2 regions of the Xanthobacter sediminis genome follow, and region 1 is predicted to be linked to the other one. Evidence: riboswitches for the same ligand, from Rfam matches in the RefSeq annotation. Region 1 holds a riboswitch; the other holds the start of a gene.
What was found. Region 1 has a riboswitch for thiamine pyrophosphate ahead of thiO (glycine oxidase ThiO). Riboswitches for the same ligand answer to the same signal wherever they lie in the genome.
Positions count from the first base shown of each region.

Region 2: it holds a riboswitch for thiamine pyrophosphate, as region 1 does, so the genes downstream of both, thiC (phosphomethylpyrimidine synthase ThiC) here and thiO (glycine oxidase ThiO) in region 1, are expected to answer to the same signal.

Region 1 is NZ_JBAFWH010000002.1:50,240-60,380, reverse strand. Features, by position in the region: tRNA gene V5F61_RS02320 (tRNA-OTHER) at 178-260, shown strand; gene bla (class A beta-lactamase) at 939-1,820, shown strand; gene V5F61_RS02310 (DUF938 domain-containing protein) at 1,839-2,444, opposite strand; gene V5F61_RS02305 (hypothetical protein) at 2,724-3,536, shown strand; gene V5F61_RS02300 (M48 family metalloprotease) at 3,533-5,035, shown strand; gene V5F61_RS02295 (Na/Pi cotransporter family protein) at 5,202-6,875, shown strand; TPP riboswitch at 6,939-7,035, shown strand; gene thiO (glycine oxidase ThiO) at 7,026-8,207, shown strand; gene thiS (sulfur carrier protein ThiS) at 8,213-8,428, shown strand; gene thiG (thiazole synthase) at 8,457-9,236, shown strand; gene V5F61_RS02275 (thiamine phosphate synthase) at 9,237-9,887, shown strand; gene V5F61_RS02270 (cation diffusion facilitator family transporter) at 9,913-10,141, opposite strand, start outside.
Region 2 is NZ_JBAFWH010000019.1:44,290-54,430, forward strand. Features, by position in the region: gene pabB (aminodeoxychorismate synthase component I) at 1-1,244, opposite strand, end outside; gene V5F61_RS18585 (AzlC family ABC transporter permease) at 1,461-2,213, shown strand; gene V5F61_RS18590 (AzlD domain-containing protein) at 2,210-2,557, shown strand; gene rfbC (dTDP-4-dehydrorhamnose 3,5-epimerase) at 2,612-3,172, opposite strand; TPP riboswitch at 3,318-3,426, shown strand; gene thiC (phosphomethylpyrimidine synthase ThiC) at 3,513-5,384, shown strand; gene V5F61_RS18605 (FUSC family protein) at 5,559-7,625, shown strand; gene V5F61_RS18610 (aldo/keto reductase) at 7,983-8,981, opposite strand; gene V5F61_RS18615 (NAD(P)-dependent oxidoreductase) at 9,095-9,973, opposite strand; gene V5F61_RS18620 (LysR family transcriptional regulator) at 10,106-10,141, shown strand, end outside.

The sequences.
Region 1 (10,141 bases):
TCAAAGTCGGGGAAAGCTTCGGCCGCTTGGCCATGCCGATCCCGAGCCAAGCCGCCCGGCCCGTGATGCCTCCATCCGGACGGCGGAAGGTGTAGAGACTAGACGGGCGGCGCCTAAAGCCTCGCGGAATCTTCCGCAGGCCATGGCGAAGGGATAGTCCAGACCACGAACGCCGGCGGCCCCGAGGGCCCAAGGCGGCGGCGAAAGCCGAAGTGGGATGAAACCTGGTGTCGCGTGTTCGAGTCACGCCGGGGACACCACTCTGATTTTTCCGGCTTCCGCCGATGGCGGTGCAAGGCTAGGTGCGGCCGTCCGAGGCGCCGGGCCCGCAGATGCCTGGGGAAGGCGTGGGCGCGGCAGGCTCGCGCAATCGAACGCCCGACTGCTTTGTCATGGCGCCGACGGGCTTCGAGGCCCAAGCTACCGCCCCTTCGGCGCCGGAACGATCGGCCGGCGCGGCCTCGCCGCTCACCCTTCGCATGCGCCCTCAGCCGGCCGGTGTCCGCGAGACCGCCGGACGTCCCGCGTCGGGGATTTCGAGAAAAGGGAATGACGGCAAAGGCTCATGAGCTGGCTCTCGGTGCCTTGGTCAGCCCGCGCGACGGTCGGGCGGCACTCCCTTGGTGCCAGTCAAAGGCCCGTCCAGTCGCGTGAAGCACCGGCAAAGACCAGCCTCGGATGCGCTCGGCCGCCCGCGCCGGTGCACGCACGCTGCCGGGCTCACGGATCTTTTCCGACTGTCCCACGCGCCCTCGGCGCCGCTCCACCCCGCCCCCATGGGTTCACTTCGCGCCGCTGATGCGATCATCGCCCTGCACCGCATGCAGAAGTGGAGGGCGCGGGGGAGGCCGCGAAGCGGCGGCGCGGACGCAACCGCCGCCGCGCCGCCGCTTTCCCCCGCTACGGAAGCCCCCTGCCGCGTGAATGACCGGAGCACCATGGCCGCCCTTACTCTCAGCCGACGCCGCCTCCTGGCCGCGGCCACCCTCGCCGGCACATCCGGCTTCTGGCACGCGCCGCCTGCGCGGGCCGAGACGCTCGCTCCGCGCCTCGCGGAGATCGAGGCGCGCACCGGCGGGCGCCTCGGGGTCGCCATCCGCGACACCGGCAGCGGCCGGCGCTGGAGCCACCGGGCGGACGAGCGCTTCCCGCTCATGAGCACCTTCAAGGCCTTCGCCTGCGCTGCCGTGCTGGCGAAAGTAGATCGCGGCGCGGCGCTGCTCGACGCTCCGGTGACGGTGACGCCCGCCGACATCCAGCCCCATTCGCCAGTCACCGGAGCACATGCGGGCGGCAGGCTGTCCCTTGGCGCGCTGTGCGCGGCGGCCACCGCCGTGAGCGACAATGCCGCCGCCAACCTCATTCTGGCGCAGATCGGCGGCCCGGAGGGGCTGACGCGCTTCATGCGTGCCATGGGCGACGAGGCCACCCGGCTCGACCGCTGGGAAACCGCCCTCAACGCTGGCACGCCCGGCGACCCGCGTGACACCACCACCCCGGCAGCGGCGGCCCGCAGCCTCGAAGCGCTGCTGCTCGCGGACGTGCTTTCGCCCGCCTCGCGCGGGCAGCTCACCGCATGGCTGGAGGCCGATGCCGTGGCCGGGGCGCTGCTGCGCGCGGGGCTTCCCGCCGGCTGGCGCATCGCCGATCGCACCGGCGCGGGCGGCCACGGCTCGCGCGGCATCATCGCTATGATGTGGCCGCCGGGTCGGCCGCCGGTGGTGGCCGCCGTCTATCTCACGCAGACCGACCTTTCTCTGGAGGCGCGCGACGCCGTCATGGCCGAGATCGGCCGCGCCCTGGTCGAGGTGCTGCGGTGAGAGCCGGAAACGCGCGACTCAGGCGCGCCGCCGGAAGACCAGGGAGAGATTGTTGGCGGGCATCTCGACGACCTGCTCAAGGTCGATCCCCTGCCCGGCGGCGCAGGCCGCCACGTCCTCCAGCTTCCTGAGGCCCCAGCGCGGATCGCGCCGGCGCAGGTCCGCGTCGAAGGCCGCGTTGCTCTCCACGGTAGGCATGCCGGCGCGGCGGAAGGCGCCGTAGACATAGAGCGGGCTGCCCGGCGGCAGCAGGCGGGCTGCACCGCGCATCAGCCCCTCGGTGGCCGCCCAGGGGCTGATGTGGAGCATGTTGATGCACACCACAGCGTCCGCCGCCTCCACCGGCCAATCGGCGGCGGCATCGAGGGCGAGGGGCGCGCGCATGTTGGCAAGGCCCTCCGCCGCGATCCAGGCGGCGATGGAGGCCCGCGCCTCGGGCGAGGGGTCGGAGGGCTGCCACGTCAGGTCCGGACGCGCCCGCGCCATGTGCACCGCGTGCTCGCCGGAGCCGGAGGCCACCTCCAGCACCCGCGCGCCGGGCGCAAGCAGCGGGCTCAGCACCGCGCGGATGGGCTCGCGGTTGCGCGCCGCCGAGGGCGCGGAAAGGCGGGCCTGAGTTTCGATGCCGGACACGCAATACCTCCTCGCGCTGTGGCGCGCGACGGCGCGAACCACCCTCGCATGGTGCCCGAGGCGGCAGCGCGCCTCAACCGCGCGGGAACGGCAACGCTGCGTAAGAAAGGGTGAACGGCCGGCGGCGGCGCGTGCCTTCAATGGCGTGCGGGATTGCGGTAACCTTCGGCCATGCCACAGGCTCTTTCGAATGCGACGTCCGGCGGCGCGCGCGCGGGAAAGAAGCGGCCGCGCGCACGGGTCGCCGGGGCCGCGCGCATCGCCGCAAGCGTGCTCGGCGCGCTGGCGGCCGCGCCCCTCCTCGCCTCCGGCGCGGACGCGGCCGGCGCGAAGCGGCCTGCCTGTGCCGCCGGGGAATCGACTGCCGGGCTTTCCGCCCGCATCGCCGGCATGGGGCCGGACGGAAGCCTGCTGCTCACGGATAGCCGGCGCTTCGTTCCGGACGGCATCGTCCTGCCCACTCGGCTGGAGCCGGTGGACGGGCTCCCAGAAGCCGCAGCGCGCGCCGCCATCGACGCAGTGGGCGGACAGGAGATCACGTTTTCGCGCGTCGGTATGGACCGGCACGGGCGCCTGACGGGCGCTGCGCGGGTGGCCGGCGCGGACGGCCCGGAGGCCGACATCGCCACCCGCCTGGTGGCAGCCGGGGCCGCTTATGCGAGCGCGGACGCGGCCTGCGCGCTGTCTCTGGCCGCGGCCGAGCGGGCCGCGCGCGCGGCGCGGCGGGGCCTGTGGGCGCGGCCGGGCGCCGTCGCGGCGGCGGAAAACGAGGAGGAGATGGGGCGCCACCTCGGCCTTCATGCCGTTGCGGAAGGACGCATCAAGGCGGTTGGCGGACGGCGTGAAACGACCTATCTGAATTTTGGTGAGATCTGGCGACGGGATTTCACGGTGCTCGTGCCGACCAGGGATTTCGCCATAATCTTCGGGCATGGCGCAGGTTCCGGCCACGATCCCGACACCTTGCGGGGTGAACGGGTGCGCGCGCGCGGCGTGGTGCGGGAACAGGGCGGCCCGGCGATCATGGTCCGGTCTCCGGCCGGCATCGAGCGGCTCGGCGAGCGAGCGGGAAGCGAGGAGTGAAGTTGAGCGCTGAGGCCCGAAACGCGAGCGTGCTCCGGCGTGATGCGCCGCGGCGTCGGCTGCGGGCGGGCGTCGTTTTTCTTGCGCTGCTGCTGGCCGGCTGCTCCACGGCCGAGCTCGACCAGGTGAGCGTGCCCCTTTCCGGCGCGCAGGCCTCCGAGTTTGCCGACATGTCCCCCGCCCAGCGGCGCGAGCACGAGCGGCTCGTGGCCAGCTACGGCGGCGCCTATAACGATCCCGAGCTGAAGGCCCTCATCCAGCAGGTGGTGGAGCGGCTGGTGGCGGCGTCCGAGCGGCCGGACCTGAAATACCGCGTCACGGTGCTGAACTCGCCGGCCGTGAACGCCTTCGCCTTGCCCGATGGCTCGCTTTACGTCACCCGCGGCCTGCTCGCGCTCGCCAACGACACCTCCGAGATGTCCTCCGTGCTCGCGCACGAAATGGCGCATGTCATCGCCCGCCATGCCAACATCCGCGAGGACCAGGTGAAACAGGCGGTGCTGGTGAGCCGCGTCATCTCCGACGTGGTGAACGACCCCGACCTGGGGGCGCTCGCCATGCAGAAGAGCCAGCGCACCCTCGCCTCCTTCTCCCGCGGGCAGGAGCTGGAGGCGGATGCCATCGGCGTCGGCATCGCCTCGCGCGCGGGGTTCGATCCCTACGGCGCCTCGCGCTTCCTCACTGACATGGGCCGCTCCTCCGAGATGCGATCCACCGCGCTCGGCGGCTCCGCCACGCCGCCGGAGATGGACTTCCTCTCCTCGCACCCGGCCACGCCCGAGCGGATCTCCATCGCCATCGCCAACGCGCGCCAGTACGCCGTCCCCGGCAACGGCGAGCGCGACCGCAGCGCCTATCTCTCCGCCATCGACGGCATGGTCTATGGTGACGACCCCAAGGAAGGCTTCGTGCGCGGGCGCAAGTTCTTCCACCCCAAGCTCGGCTTTACCTTCACCGCGCCCGAGGGCTTCTCGCTGGAGAACACCTCCCAGGCGGTGCTCGGCGCCACCAGCTCCGGGCGCGAGGCGCTGCGGCTCGACGCCGTGCGCGTGAGCCCCGACCAGTCCCTGGCGCAATACCTCTCCTCGGGCTGGATCGACGGGGTGGAGATCAACACGGTCGAGACCCTGAGCGTGAACGGCTTTTCCGCCGCCACCGCGATCGCGCGCGGCGACCAGTGGTCGTTCCGCATGTTCGCCATCCGCTTCGGCTCGGATGTCTACCGCCTCATCTTCGCCGCCCGCGAGCTGACGCCCGAGCTGGACCAGCGCTTCCGCACCGCCGCCAGCACCTTCCGCCGCGTCTCCTCGGGGGAGGCGGAGACGGTGAAGCCGCTGCGCTTGCGCCTGGTCACGGTGGGCTTCGGCGACACGCCCGACAAGCTCGCCACCCGCATGCAGGTGCCCGACCGCCACCTGGAGCGCTTCCTGACGCTCAACGGGCTCGATGCCAACGCCAAGCTGAAATACGGCGACAAGGTCAAGATCATCGCCGAGTGAGCCTGCGGGCGCTTGTTGCATCGCAGCGAAATGCGCCTAATCTGATAGCCGGCAAATTATGATCGCGGAGATTCCGGCGATTCATGCCGCCGGCCTCGGTCTGCTGCCGGCACCGAAAGGACGCGCTCGAACGCCGCGCGGGCTCAACTCGAGGAAAGGGGTGGCCATGACCTTTTCCGTCACGCTGATCGATCTCGCCGGCTATGCGGCCCTGTTGCTGTGGGGCACGCACATGGTGCGCAGCGCCGTGGAGCAGGCTCTGGGGCCGCGGCTGAAGGCGGTGCTCGGGCGGGCATTGCGCAACCGCTGGCAGGGGTTCGCGGCCGGGCTCGCCATCACCGCCCTGCTGCAGAGCAGCACCGCCACCGCCTTCATGGTGTCCGGCTTCGCCGCCGCCGGGTTCGTCGATCTGGTGCCGGCGCTGGCCGCGATGCTGGGGGCCAACGTGGGCACCACGCTGATCGTGCAGGTGCTCTCCTTCGATGTCGCCGCCGCCGCGCCGGGGCTGGTGCTGGCGGGCCTCATCATGTTCCGCACGCAGCGGGGCTCCGCTGCCCACGACCTCGGGCGGGCCGTCATCGGCCTCGGCCTCATTCTCATCGCCCTGCACCAGCTTGTGGAGCTGATGCGACCGCTGGAGGACGCGCCTTCCCTGCGCATGCTGCTGGGGCAGGTGGCGACCGTGCCCATGCTGGACGTGATCCTGGCGGCCGCCCTCACCTGGGCGGTGCACTCCTCGGTGGCGGTGGTGCTCATCGTCATGTCGCTGGCGAGCCAGGGCGTCGTGCCGCCCAATGCCGCCTTCGCGCTCATTCTCGGCGCCAATCTCGGCAGCGCGCTGGCGCCGGCGCTGGAGGCCGCGGGCGGAACCGACCCCGCCGCCCGGCGCCTGCCCCTGGGCAACCTCATCAACCGGGCGCTGGGGGTGGCGCTCGCCCTCGCCTTCATCGAGCCCATCGGCCGCTTCATGGTGACGATCCAGGGCGATCCGGGCCGGGCGGCGGCGGATTTCCACACCCTGTTCAACCTGGTGACGGCGGCGGCCTTCCTGCCGCTGCTCGCCCCCTTCTCGAAGCTGCTGCGCCGCCTTTATCCGGACCGCGAGGACCCGGCCGACCCCAGCCGCCCCATCTATCTGGAGCCCGCCGCGCGCGAGACTCCCATCGTGGCGGTGGGCGCGGCGGCGCGGGAGGCCATGCGGCTTGCCGACACGGTGGGCGACATGCTGGCCGGCGCACGCGACGCGCTCATCTCCGGCGACCGCAGGCGGCTGGCCGAAACGCAGGGCATGGACGACATCCTCGACCGGCTCAACCGCGAGATCAAAACCTACCTCACCGCCATCGACCCCGCCGAGTTGACCGACGCCGACCGGGCGCGGGTGGACGAGATCCTCACCTTCGCCACCAACATGGAGCAGGCGGGCGACGTGGTGCACCACAACCTTCTGCTGCATGCCGCGAAACGGCTGAAGCGAGGCCTCTCCTTTTCCCCCGAGGGCCGGCGCGAGCTGGAGATGCTGCTGAACCGGCTCGCCGACAACGTGCGGCTCGCCGCCTCCCTGTTCCTCACCGCCGACCCGCGCGCGGCCCGGCTGCTGGCGGGCGAGAAGGCGGCCTTCCGCGCCAGCGAGAGCCTTGCCACCCGCAGCCACTTCGACCATCTGCGCTCCGGGCTCGTGCACCTCGCCGAAGCGAGCACGCTGCACCTCGACCTCATCCGCGACCTGAAGCTCATCAACGCCCATATCGTCGCGGCGGCGGCCTATCCGGTGCTGGAGCGCTCCGGCGAACTGCTTGCCAGCCGCCTTGCCGACGAGGCCGCCGCCCATCCGGCCTGAGGGGCGCCCTCATCGAAAACTCCTGAGCCACCTTGCGATATGGGCCCGGCCGTGGATAATGCGCGCCACGGCCTGGGGTGCCGCGTGCGCACGCGGCTGAGATCATACCCATCGAACCTGTCTGGATCATGCCAGCGTAGGGAGGTGCCGATGAGCGAGAGCTTGTCGCCTGTTTCTTCGTCTTCCGCCGCGTCCCCAGTGCGCCCGCGGGTCGCCATCGTGGGCGCCGGCGTCATGGGCCTTTCGCTGGGCTGGCGCCTCGCGCGCGCCGGCTGCGCGGTGGACATCTACGAGGCCGGCGTCGCCGGGCGCGGCGCCAGCCATGCCGCCGCCGGCATGCTGGCCGCCTGCGCCGAGGCGGAGCCGGGCGAGGATGAGCTGCTGGCCCTCAACCGTCTGAGCCAGGTCCTGTGGCCGCAGTTCGCCGCCGAGCTCGAGGCCGAATCGGGAGCTAGCGTGGACCTGCGCACCGAGGGCACGATCACCATCGGCCTCACCGCCGACGACGCCGCCCGCCTGCGCCACCTGTTCGCGCTCCAGACCTCCCTCGGTCTGCCCGTGGAGTGGCTCGGCGCCGCCGCCGTGCGCCGCCTGGAGCCGCATCTCGCCGGCCAGCTTTCCGGCGCCATCCTGAGCGCCGAGGACCATCAGGTGGACAACCGCAAGGTCGTCGCCGCCCTGCTCACGGCCGTTGCCCGCGCCGGTGTGCGCCTGCATGAGAACAGCTCCGTCAGCCGGGTCGCCACCCTGGGTGGCAAAGCCACGGGCGTGGTGGTGGGCGACGAGCTGAAGACGGCGGACGTGGTCATCCTGGCCGCGGGCGCCTGGAGCCGGGGGGTGGACATCACCCCCGCCGCGCCGCTGCCGGTGCGCCCGGTGAAGGGCCAGATGATGGCCCTACGCATGGACCCGGCCGCCCCCCTGGTGAACCACGTCATCTGGGCGCCCCATTCCTACATCGTCCCCCGCCGCGACGGCCGCCTCATCCTGGGCGCCACCACGGAGGAAAAGGGCTTCGACACCGACCTCACGGCCGGCGGGCAGCTTGCCCTGCTCACTTATGCATGGCGCGCGCTGCCGGCCATCGAGGAATTGTCCATCCACGAGCAATGGGTGGGCTTCCGCCCCGGCAGCCGCGACGACGCGCCCATCCTCGGCCCAGCCGAGGAGGTGGAGGGGCTGGTCTATGCCACCGGGCACCACCGCAACGGCATTCTGCTGCTGGCCGTGACCGCCAAGGTCGTGGCCGACTTCGTGCTCGAAGGCCGCCTCGACCCGGTGGCCGCCCCCTTTCGCGCCGGCCGCTTCGCGCCGCGCGCCGCGGCGGAGTGAGCGCCATGACGGCCACCCTGGAGCTGACCGTGAACGGCGCCGCCGAAGCCCTGGCGGCCGCCACCGTCGCCGACCTCATCGGCGCCAAGGGGCTCGACCCGGCGCAGAAGGGCATCGCCGTGGCGCTCAACGGCGCCGTGGTGCCGCGCCGGGCCTGGGGCGACACCCACCTTTCCGCCGGCGACACGGTGGAGATCATCACCGCCAAGCAGGGCGGCTGACCCGGCGCGACAGGACACGAGAACGACCATGAGCACGAATGCCGATCCCCTCGTCATCGCCGGGCGTACCTTCCAGTCGCGCCTGTTCCTGGGCACGGCGGGGTATCCGAACCAGAAGGTGTTCCTCGACGCGCTCGCCGCCTCCGGCGCACAGATGGCGACCGCCTCCATCCGCCGCATCAGCCTCAGCGGCTATGAGGAAAGCCTGACGGATCTCCTCACCGGCCGCGTGCACATCCTGCCCAACACCGCCGGCTGCCAGACCGCCAAGGACGCCGTGCTCACCGCCGAGCTCGCCCGCGAGGCGCTGGAGACCGACTGGGTGAAGCTGGAGGTGATCGGCGACCGCGAGCTGCTCTACCCCAATGTGGAGGAGCTGCTCAAAGCCACCGAGGAGCTGGTGAACCGCGGCTTCGTGGTGCTGCCCTATTGCAACGACGATCCCGTCACCTGCCAGAAGCTGGCGGACCTGGGGGCCGCGACCGTGATGCCCCTCGGCTCCATGATCGGCTCCGGCCTCGGCATCGCCAATCCGCACATGATCGAGCTCATCTGCTCGCGCTCGCCGGTGCCGGTGGTGCTGGACGCCGGCATCGGCACCGCCTCCGATGCCGCCCTCGCCATGGAGCTCGGCTGCTCGGCGGTGCTGCTCAACACGGCGGTCTCCAAGGCGCTCGATCCGGTGCGCATGGCGGGTGCCTTCCGCCACGCTGTGGAAGGCGGGCGCCTGGCGCGGCTCTCGGGCCGCATCCCCAGGAAGCTGCATGCCGAGGCGTCCAGCCCCGAGTTCGGCCTCGTGGGAAGCTGAATGGCCGTGCTGCCGGCGCCGCCGCTGCTGCTCATCACCGACCGCCGGCAGGCGCGCGGCGACCTCGCGGAGGTCGTTCGCGCCGCCTGCGCGGGCGGCTGCCGCTGGATCTCCCTGCGCGAGAAGGACCTGCCGGAGGCCGAACAGCTCGCCCTGTTCGCCCACCTCCGAGCCGCCGTCGCCCCCTTCCGCGCGCAGCTGACGCTCCATGGCGCGCCGGAACTGGCGCGTGCCGCAGGAGCGGATGGCGTGCACCTTCCGGACGGCGGCGACGTGGCGGCGGCGCGGGCGCTGCTCGGCCCCCATGCCCTCATCGGCCTTTCTATCCACACGCTCGCGGACGCCGGCGGGAGCGACGCCGTGCATGCGGACTACATCACCGCGAGCCCCGTGTTCCAGACCGCCTCCAAGCCCGGCTACGGCCCGGCGCTGAGCGTCGCCGGCCTTGCCGTCTTCGCCGCCGCGGCGGTGGTGCCCGTGGTCGCCCTAGGCGGGATCGAGGCGCACACTGCGCGCTCCTGCCTGGATGCGGGTGCGAAGGGCATCGCCGTCATGGGCACCGTGATGCGCGCAGAAGACTCGGCCGAGAGCGTCCGTCGCCTGATCGCGGCACTGAATCAGCCGCCAGCATCGGGTGACTCGCCCGTTTGAACGCCCGGCGCGACAATCCGGCGGGTTACTCCGCCCATTCCATGTCGCTGGTGAAGATGATGGTGAGCCAGCGGTCCGGGCTATCCGGCCCGATGGCATTGCCGATGACGTCGCGCATGGCATCCCACTCCGCGATGGGGCGTGCCGGCGCATCGGAGGGGACGATGAAGTACAGCTCGATCTGCTGCGCCCGCCCCACCTTCGCAACATAGGCGCGGAAAGACTTGAAGCCGTACGTCGCCACCGCCTTGCGG
Region 2 (10,141 bases), on a different contig from region 1:
ATGGCGCCGTCGAAGCCGATCCAGGCCACCGAGCCGCAATAGACGCCGCGCGGGAAGGGCTCCAGCTCGTGGATGATCTCCATGGCGCGGATCTTGGGCGCGCCGGTGATGGAGCCGCCGGGGAAGCAGGCGGTGAGCAGATCCACCGGGCCGAGCCCCTCCCGCAGCCGGCTCTCCACCACCGAGACGAGGTGGTGGACGTTCGCGAAGGTTTCGAGCCCGCACAACACCGGCACCTTCACGCTGCCCACCCGGCTCACGCGGCTGAGATCGTTGCGCATGAGGTCCACGATCATGAGGTTCTCCGCCCGGTCCTTCACCGAGGCGACGAGCTCGGCGGCCAAAGCGGCATCGGCGGCCGGGTCGGCGGCGCGGCGGCGGGTGCCCTTGATGGGGCGGGTCTCGACGCGTCCTTCGGCATCGAGGCTGAGGAAGCGCTCGGGCGAGGCGCTGAGCACCGCCAGCTCCGGGCCGCAGCGCAGGAACGCCGCGAACGGCGTCGGGCTCACGGCCCTGAGGCGCGCGTAGAGCTGAAGGTCCGTGAGCCCCGCCGGCAGGGGCGCGCGCATCTGCTGGGTCAGGTTGGCCTGGAAGATGTCCCCGGCGCGGATGTACTCGATCACCCGCGCCACCGAGGCTTCCACGGCCGCGCGCGGCTGGTCGGGCGCGAAGCGGCCGGTTACGCTCCAGTCCGGTGCCGGCGCGGTGGCGGGGGCGGACGCGAGGCGCTCGAGCGCCGCCGCTGCCCGCGCCTCGGCGCGCCGCCGGCGGGCCGCCGGGTCGGCCTCCGGCAGGCCGGAGGAGAAGAGGCAGGCGCGCTTCTCGGCATGGTCGAAGGCGAGCACGACATCGTAAAGGCCCATGGCCATTTCCGGCACCGGCGGCTGCCCGGCGCGCGGGACGGGCAGGCGTTCCAGGTGGCGGCCGAGGTCGTAGCCCAGGAAGCCTACCGCGCCGCCCGTGAAGGGCATGGCGCCATCTTCCGCGCGCGGGGCCGGCGCATCCTTATGGGCCGCCAGCGCCTGCGCGAGCACCTGGAACGGGGTTCCCGTCACCGCCCGCCCGTCCACCCTGGTGCCCGCCCCGTCGGCGGTGATGACGCGGAACGGGTCGGCGCAGATATAGGAGAAACGCGCGCGGGGATCGCCGGCGGCGGCGCTGTCCAGGAAGGCGCAGAAGGGCGCGTCGGCGAAGGCGTGGAAGGCGGCGAACGGGTCGCGATACGGAATGTCGATGCGAAGCACGGGCAGGCGACCGATTCGGAGCAGGCGCAGGGAGGATGACGTTGCGGCGGCGCCGCCGCAATCCTTTCGCGCGCCGGAAGTTCTGCCTACATTACACCGCCCGCGCGGGAAAGGCGCCTGCGCCGGGCGTGGTGAGACAGGGGCCTGTCGCATTCCCCGCGCAAATGGTATGGCGACCTTACGAACACCCCGGAAGACTCCTGCCCCGGCCTGCCCATGTCCCAGAGGACCCCGCCCGACCTCACCGCGCCCGCGCCGCCTGTCCGCTCCACCCTGGGCTGGGCGCTCCAGGGCGCGCGCCATGGCATCTCCGTGCCGGCGCTGGTGCTGTTCGCGAGCTACACCGGCTTCGGCGCGCTGCTGCACGGGCTCGCCTTTCCGCTCGGGGCGGGCGTGCTTTCCACGCTGCTGGTGTGGGCACTGCCGGCGCAGGTGATCCTGGTGGGTGGCCTCGCCGCCGGCTCGGCGCTGCCGGCCCTTGCTTTCGCGGTCACGCTCTCCTCCATGCGGCTCCTGCCCATGGTGGTCTCGGTGGCCCCCTACATGCGCGGCCCGCGCCGCAGTACGCTGATCGAGCTGCTGTGTGCCCACTATGTGGCGATGACGCTGTGGGTGGAGGGGCTGCGCCTGCTGCCCCACCTGCCGGGCGAGGCGCGGGTGCCCTTCACCCTCGGCCTCGCGAACACGCTGGTGGGCGTGAGCATGGCCGGCACGGTGGTGGGCTATCTCATGGCCGGCAGCCTCTCAGGGCCCCTCGCGGGCATGCTTTTGTTCCTCACACCCCTGTCCTTCTCGGTGCTCATGGTGCGCAATGCCGCCACGCGCACGGAGTGGCTGGCGCTCGGCGCCGGCTTCGTCATCATGCCCTTCGTCTCCGGGCTCGACGGCGGGCTGGACCTGCTGATCGCGGGGGTGGGCGGCGGCACGCTCGCGTACGTGGCCGGGCGCAGGCTTCGGAGGCGGGCATGAGCGCGGCGCTGACGGAAGGTGCGGCGGTGCTCATCGTCGTGCTGGTGGGCTTCCTGCCCACGGAGGTCTGGCGCTCGCTCGCGGTGCTCGCCGGCCGGCGGGTGGAGGCGGGCAGCGAGGTGTTTCACTGGGTGAAGGCGGTGGCGACGGCGCTGCTGGCGGCGGTGATCGCGCGGCTGCTGTTCGTGCCTGCCGGGCCGCTCCTGGCGGTGCCGCTGCTGGTACGGCTCGGGGCGGTGGCCGGGGGCGTCGCAGGCTTCGCGCTGCTGCGGCGCTCGGTGTTCGCCGGGGTGCTGGTGGGCGAGCTGCTGCTCGGCGCCGGCATCCTCCTGTTCGCCAACTGAAGCCCCTGAACCGCGGGGCGCAAACGGCAAAGCCGCCCGCGCCCCGGCGGGCGCTCAGCGATAGCTGAAATAGGCCGGCAGGTCCTTGAGGCGCGGGTGCTTGCGGTCCTTGTCGGAGAGCACCAGCTCCGCCGCGGCCACCGGCCAGGCGATGCCGATGTCGGGGTCATCGAAGGCGACGCCGCCATCATCGGCGGGGCTGTAGTATTCGGTCACCTTGTAGACCACCTCGCAATTGTCCTCCAGCGTGCAGAAGCCATGGAGGAAGCCCGGCGGCACCCAGAGCTGGGCGCCGATGGCGGCATCCAGCGTCACCGCCACGTGGCGGCCGAAGGTGGGCGAGCCATGGCGGACATCCACGGCCACGTCGAAGATGGCGCCGCGCACCACGCGCACCAGCTTGCCCTGGGCGGTGGGCGGCTTCTGGTAGTGCAGGCCGCGCAGGGTGCCCCGGGGCGCCGAGAGGGAGTGGTTGTCCTGCACGAAGCCCATGTCGGCCACTTCGGCACGGAACACCCGGTCGCTCCAGGTCTCGGTGAAGAAGCCGCGGCTGTCGCCGAAGCGCTTCGGCGTCACCAGCTTCACGTCGGGCACATCGAAAGTCTGCACGTCCATGGGAGGGTCCTGAAGATGAGCGCGGAACGGGTCGACCGACTCGTGGCGCCTGTATAGCCCAACGGCCGGCGCGTGTCGGCTGGGCACCGGCGCCCGCCTGCCGCAGGGCGCGGATTGACAAAGGGGCGCGGGACGCGGACAGTCGCATCGTTCCGAGGGGGGCCCTGAGAGCGGGGGCTGAGAGTGGGCGCGCCGCCCTGACCCTTGAACCTGATCCGGCTCATACCGGCGGAGGGACGGGAACCTGCGGCAAGCGCATGCGTGGTCGCGGTCAGGCGAAAGCCGCACCCAATCTGCCCCAGGCGAGTCCGGATCGCTCGTGTGCCAGAGAGGATGCGCCATGAACACAGCCGTCGATCCCAGCAAGATGAGCACGGGCGGTCCCAAGACCGTCACCACCGGCCCCATCGTGGGCTCCCGCAAGCGTTATATCGAGGTCCCCGGCCAGGCCGGCATGAGCGTGCCGGTGCGGGAGATCGTGCTGTCCGATCCGGCCGAGCCGCCGGTGCATGTCTATGATTCCTCGGGCCTCTACACGGAATGCGCGCCCGCCGTGGACCTCGACGCCGGCATCCGTGGCCAGCGCGAGGCATGGGTGGCCGGGCGCGGCTTCGAGGCGGTCGTCCCGCGCGAGGTGAAGCCGGAGGACAACGGTTTCGCCGGAGACCGGCTGGTGGCGGCCTGCCCCGCCGAGCGCACCATCCGCCGCGCTGCCCCCGGCCAGATGGCGACCCAGTACGAGTTCGCCCGCGCCGGCATCATCACTGAGGAGATGGTGTTCGCGGCCGCTCGCGAGAACCTCGGCCGCGCCGAGGCGTTGGAGCGCGCCGCCGAGGCGCTCGCCGACGGCGAGAGCTTCGGCGCCGAGATCCCGCCCTTCATCACGCCCGAGTTCGTGCGCGCGGAAATCGCCAGGGGCCGCGCCATCATCCCCGCGAACATCAACCACACCGAATTGGAGCCGATGGTCATCGGCCGCAACTTCCTGGTGAAGATCAACGCCAACATCGGCAATTCGGCCGTCACCTCCTCCGCCGCCGACGAGGTGGAGAAGATGGTGTGGGCCATCCGCTGGGGCGCCGACACGGTGATGGACCTTTCCACCGGCCGCAACATCCACAACATCCGCTCCTGGATCGTGCGCAACTCGCCGGTGCCCATCGGCACCGTCCCGATCTACCAGGCGCTGGAGAAGGTGGGCGGCGACCCGCTCAAGCTCGACTGGGAGGTGTTCAAGGACACGCTCATCGAACAGGCCGAGCAGGGCATCGACTATTTCACCATCCATGCCGGCGTGCGGCTGGCCTATGTGCCGCTCACCGCGCGGCGCACCACCGGCATCGTCAGCCGCGGCGGCTCCATCATGGCGCGCTGGTGCCTCGCGGGGCATCGCGAATCGTTCCTCTATGAGCGGTTCGACGAGATCTGCGACATCATGCGCGCGTATGACGTCTCCTTCTCGCTGGGCGACGGCCTGCGCCCCGGCTCCATCGCCGATGCCAACGACGCCGCCCAGTTCGCCGAGCTGGAGACCCTGGGGGAGCTCGCCAATATCGCGTGGCAGAAGGGCTGCCAGGTCATGATCGAGGGGCCGGGCCACGTGCCCATGCACAAGATCAAGGCCAACATGGACAAGCAGCTCAAGGCCTGCGGCGAGGCGCCGTTCTACACCTTGGGCCCGCTGACCACCGATATCGCGCCCGGCTACGATCACATCACCTCCGGCATCGGCGCGGCCATGATCGGCTGGTTCGGCTGCGCCATGCTCTGCTACGTCACGCCCAAGGAGCATCTGGGCCTGCCGGACCGCGACGACGTGAAGACCGGCGTCATCACCTACAAGATCGCCGCCCACGCCGCCGACCTTGCGAAGGGCCACCCGGCCGCGCAGATCCGCGACAATGCGGTGAGCCGGGCGCGCTTCGACTTCCGCTGGCAGGACCAGTTCCACCTGGGCCTCGACCCCGACACCGCGCAGAAGTTCCACGACGAGACCTTGCCCAAGGATGCGCACAAGGTGGCGCACTTCTGCTCCATGTGCGGGCCGAAGTTCTGCTCCATGAAGATCACCCAGGAACTGCGCGCCGAGGCCAAGCTCATGGAGGGGGCGGACGGCACCCTCACCGCTGAGGCCGCGGCCGAGGGCATGCGGCAGAAGTCGCAGGAGTTTCTGGCCGAGGGCGGCAAGCTCTATGTGAGCGCAGCGGAGTAATCCTTCCACGCCGAAGCATGAGGGCCCCGGCCGGCACGTTCCGGCCGGGGCCCTTTTTCGTTGTGCCGCACCTTCCGCAACGCCACGACAGAACTCATGGTTTCATATAACCTCGGTGGCACTCCGGTGGGCCTGGGCCGAGGCGCGTGCCCGCCGTCCATGCGGGGAGCAGGAATGAGCGTGGATCAAGCGGCGGCGCGGGCGAGCGCGCCGGAGGGCGGCTTTTCCCATCCCAATGCCTGGGTGCGGGAGCTGGCGCGGCTGAAGCCCGCGCCCTGGCCCTGGGGCCGGGCCATCCGCGCAGCCTTCTGCATCGGCGTGCCCTTTTCCGTGGGCTATGCCTGCGACGCCGTCGTCACGGGCATGTGGATCTCCATGGGCACGCTGATGATGGCGGCGGGAGAGCCGGAAGGCACCTATCGCGTCGTGTTCCGCCGCCTTGTGCTTTCGGGCCTCATCGGCTGCCTCGGCTACCTGGCCGGATATCTCGCGGGGCTGCCCTGGGGTGCCACGGTGGCGGCCATGGCGGTGGCGGGCTTCGCGGGCGGGCTGCTCAGCGGCTATGGCGCCATCTGGTCCATCGGCACCATGCAGGCGCTGCTGCTCGCCTCCATCGCCATCGGCGTGCCCGGCATCGGGCCCTATTGGTGGTTGAGCGTGCTCTACATGGCCGGCATGGTCTTCTACATGGCGGTGCTGGCGGTGGAGGCGCTGCTGTTTCCTCGCCGGCCGCAGCGGCAGGCGAAGACGGCTCTCGCCTCGGCGCTGGCAGGCCTCGCGGAGGCACGCGCAAAAGAACTTGGCGTGCAGGAATCGGGCGCCCAAGGGCCCGTCGCGCCTCTGGAGGCCGCACGGCGGAAGGTGACGGATGCGCTCTGCGCCCTTGCCGGCCTGATGCTGGAAGCCCGCGCCTCCAGCGGTGGCCACCACGGCGAGGCGGATGATCTCGCGGCTCTCGTGCAGGCCTGTGACGGCCTGTTCGCGGCGCTGCTGTCGTCGGAAGATGTCGGGGCGTTGCAGGCTGCGGCGGCGCGGCTCGACGCGCTCGCCAAGGCGGAAGCTCGCGGCGACCTGCCAGAGGGCGCTTCGCCGGACGGCATGCGCGACCCGCTCACCGCCGCCGTGCGCACCAGTGCCGCCGCCCTGCGTGCCGCGCCAGGGGCGGAAGCGCCGGAGCAGGTGGCGCTGCAGGCGGGCGGAGGGCTGCGCCTGCGCCTCGATCGCCTCGCGCCCGGATGGGAGAATTTGCGCGCGGCCCTCGCGCTCGGCCTGTGCATGGGCCTTGCCTATGCGGCCCACTGGGTGGACCGGCAGAGCCACTGGTTCTGGATTCCCCTCACCGTCAGCCTCGTCATGAAGCCCGATCTCGGCTCGGTGTTCGCGCGGGCGGTGCTGCGCTGCGTGGGCACCATCGCCGGCGCGGGGCTGGGCGCGGCGGCGCTCGTTCTCCTGCCCAAGGGGCAACCGGTGGTCCTCGTCATCGCCGCGCTGTCGGCGGTGCTGCCCTGGGCCATGCGCCGCTCCTACGTGCTGCAGGCGGTGGTGCTGGCGCCGCTGGTGCTACTGCTGGTGGACATCATCCAGCCCGGCCCGCGCAACATGGACTATGCGGTCCAGCGCATCGCCGACACCTTCATTGGCGGCGCCATCGTGCTGGTGTTCGGCTATTTCCTGTGGCCGCGCTCGCGCTACGGGCACCTTGCGGCGCGCTTCCATGAGGTGAAGGGCATGCTGGGCGAATATCTCCTGGCTGCCTGCGGGGTGTCCGCTTCGGGCGCGTCCCTGGGCCTCTCGGAGCACCGCCGCCGCATCTACGGGCGCCTTGCGGACATGCGCGCGACCCTGCGCATCGCCATGATGGAGCCGCCGCCCGCCTGCACCGAGGCCGGCGCCTGGTTTCCCCTCGTCGCCGGGGCGGAGCGGATCTGCGACCGCATCACCGCCCATTCCGCGCGGGCCGGTCGGGAGGCGACGCCCGAGGACGCTGCGGCATTGCGGGCGCTCGCGCGCGATATCGCCGCGACGCCGGATGAGCGGGACGCCATGGCGCCGCCGCCGATGCCGGCCGCGCCGGAGCTTTCCGCCCTCGCCGGCGGCATCATGGATGAACTCGCCCACATGGCGCGCCTGCAGGAGCCCGGCGGCTTCCCGCAGGCGCCGGGCGGCACCCCGGCGCCTGCCCGGAAGCAAGGCGATTCCGGCGGAAGCGCGCGGCGATTTCACGAAGCCGGCGGCAGTTGAGACGCGAATGGCGGATGCAAGCCTGCCGCTCGCTCGGTGGCGGCACTCGTCCGCACGCAGCCGAGCTGCCCATTGCGGTGGGGAATGCCGGGGCCAGCCGGCTAGAGCTTTTTCAAGCGAAGCCGCTTCCGGTTCGCGTGAATAAAACGTGCAATATCAATAAACTATAGAAATTTCTGCGGGCCGGTGCGTGCGGAAAATGCTCTCGGCCGGCCTCCTGCGGTGCTCCGGCCTGCCCCCGCGCCGACGGAGCTTGCCCCTTCGCGCCTCGCCGATGAACGCTGCGGCCGCCGCGCGCCACCCGCCCGAGGCTGGGCGGGTGGACGCCGTCGGCGGCGCTCCTGGCCTCCGGCCGGATCAGGCGGCCTCAACGGGCCGCTTGGCGGGTGGGGCCATGAAGGCGGGGGAGACGGGGTCGCTCACCGTCCGCGCGAGGATGGCGTCGATCTCCGCCTTCGTTTCGGCGTCGATGTGGAAGCCGTCTACCTGCGAGACCGGGTCGAGCTGGCCGGGATGGCGTGCGCCCCACAGCGCGATGGTCGGCCCCTGGTCCAGCACCCAGCGCACGGCCAGCGCCAGCACCGGCTTGCCGTAGCGCGCCTGGGCGAGGGCTCGGAGCTCCTCCACCGCCTTGAGATATTGCGGGAAGCGCGGGGCGGTGAACTTCGGGTCCACCTTGCGCAGGTCGTCGCCCTCGAAGGTGGTGGCGGGGGTCATGCGGCCGGAGAGCAGGCCCCGGCACAGGGCGCCGTAGCTCAGCACGGTGAGGCCGGTGCGCGCCGCATAGGGCAGCACGTCCGCCTCGATCTCCCGCTCGAACAAATTGTAGGGCGGCTGCACCGCATCGAGCGGGGCGGCGGCGCGGAAGGCGTCCATCTGCGCGGGGGAATAGTTGGAGACGCCGATGGCGCGGATCTTCCCCTCGCGCTTCAGCTCATCCAGGGTGCGCGCGGTCTCCTCGAACGGGGTTTCGAGATCGGGCCAGTGCACCTGGTAGAGGTCGATGGCGTCGGTCTTCAGGCGCCGCAGCGAATCCTCGATCTCCTGGCGAAGACGGGCCGGGCGGCTGTCGCGGAACACCTTGCCGTCCTTCCAGGCGAGGCCGACCTTGGTGGCGATCTGCACCTTCTCGCGCAGGCCCCCGGCCAGCGCCTTGCCCACGATCTCCTCCGAGTGGCCGAAGCCGTAGACAGGGGCGGTGTCGATGAGCGTGATGCCGCGCTCCACCGCGGCGCGGATGGTGGCGATGGCGTCCTTTTCATCGGAGCCGCCCCACATCCAGCCGCCGATGGCCCAGGTGCCCAGGCCGATGCGCGAGGTCTTGATGCCCGAAGAGCCGATTTCGATCTGTTCCATGGGGATGTCTCCAAGAGCATTTTCGAGCGAAGCGGATACCGCTTCGCGTGAGGAAAATGCGTGAACTCAAGAGCGCCAGGGCGTTTCCGTGAAACGTTCTGGCGGGTGGGGGCTCAGGCTTGTCCGGAATCGCGGGCGGCGAGGCGGCCGATGGCGGACCAGTCCTGGTCGGCGCCGCCGTTGGCGAGGAGGGTGAGGAAGCGGTCGCGCAGCAGGCTCGCGAGCGGCAGCGGCACCTCCAGCGCCTCACCGGCCGCGAGCGCGAGCTTGATGTCCTTCAGGCCCAGCGGGGCGGCGAAGCCCACCGGGTGGTCGCCGGGCTCCGCCAGCAGGCGGCCATAGGTCTTGTAGACGGGCGCGCCGAACAAGGTGGAGGTGAGAAGCTCCAGATACGCGCCCTTGTCGATACCGCCCTTGCCCACCAGCGCCATGGCCTCGCCCAGGGATTCGATGACGCAGGCGATGAGGAAATTGCCGGAGAGCTTCACGAGATTGGCGCGGGAGGGGATCTCGGAAAGCTCGAAGGTGCGCTGGCCGACCGCCTCGAACAGAGGCCGGGCTGCGGCGATCGCCTCGGGCGCGCCGGCGGCCACCACGAACAGGTTGCCGGCCGCCGCCACCTCGGGCCGGCCGAACACGGGCGCCGACACATAGAGCTGCCCGGCTTCCGCATGCGCGGCGGCGAGCCGCTCCGACAGCGCGACGGAGATGGTGCTGGCGGAAACGTGGAGGGCGCCCTTCGGCAATGTGGCGATGAGCCCTCCGGGGGCGAACACCACCTCTTCCACCGCCGCGTCATTGGCGAGCATGGTCACCACCGCCTCGCCCCGGCAGGCATCGGCCACCTCGGCCGCGCGGGCGGCACCCGCCGCCACCAGGGCATCGGCCTTGGCCTGGGTGCGGTTGTAGACGGTGACGGCGTGTCCGGCCTTCACGAGGTTTCCGGCCATGCCGGAACCCATTTGGCCCAAACCGATGAAGCCGATCTGCATGGTTTTCGTCCTCCTCGGGCGCCTGGCCCGTCCGAAAGCTTGCGCACCATGGGCGCGTGCCATTAATCTTTCAAATGGAATATCGAGATCAGATTGATCTCAATTGAAGATGAGTTGGAGCGAGGGGCGGCCATGGAACTGCGGCAGCTTCAGCATTTCGTCGCGGTG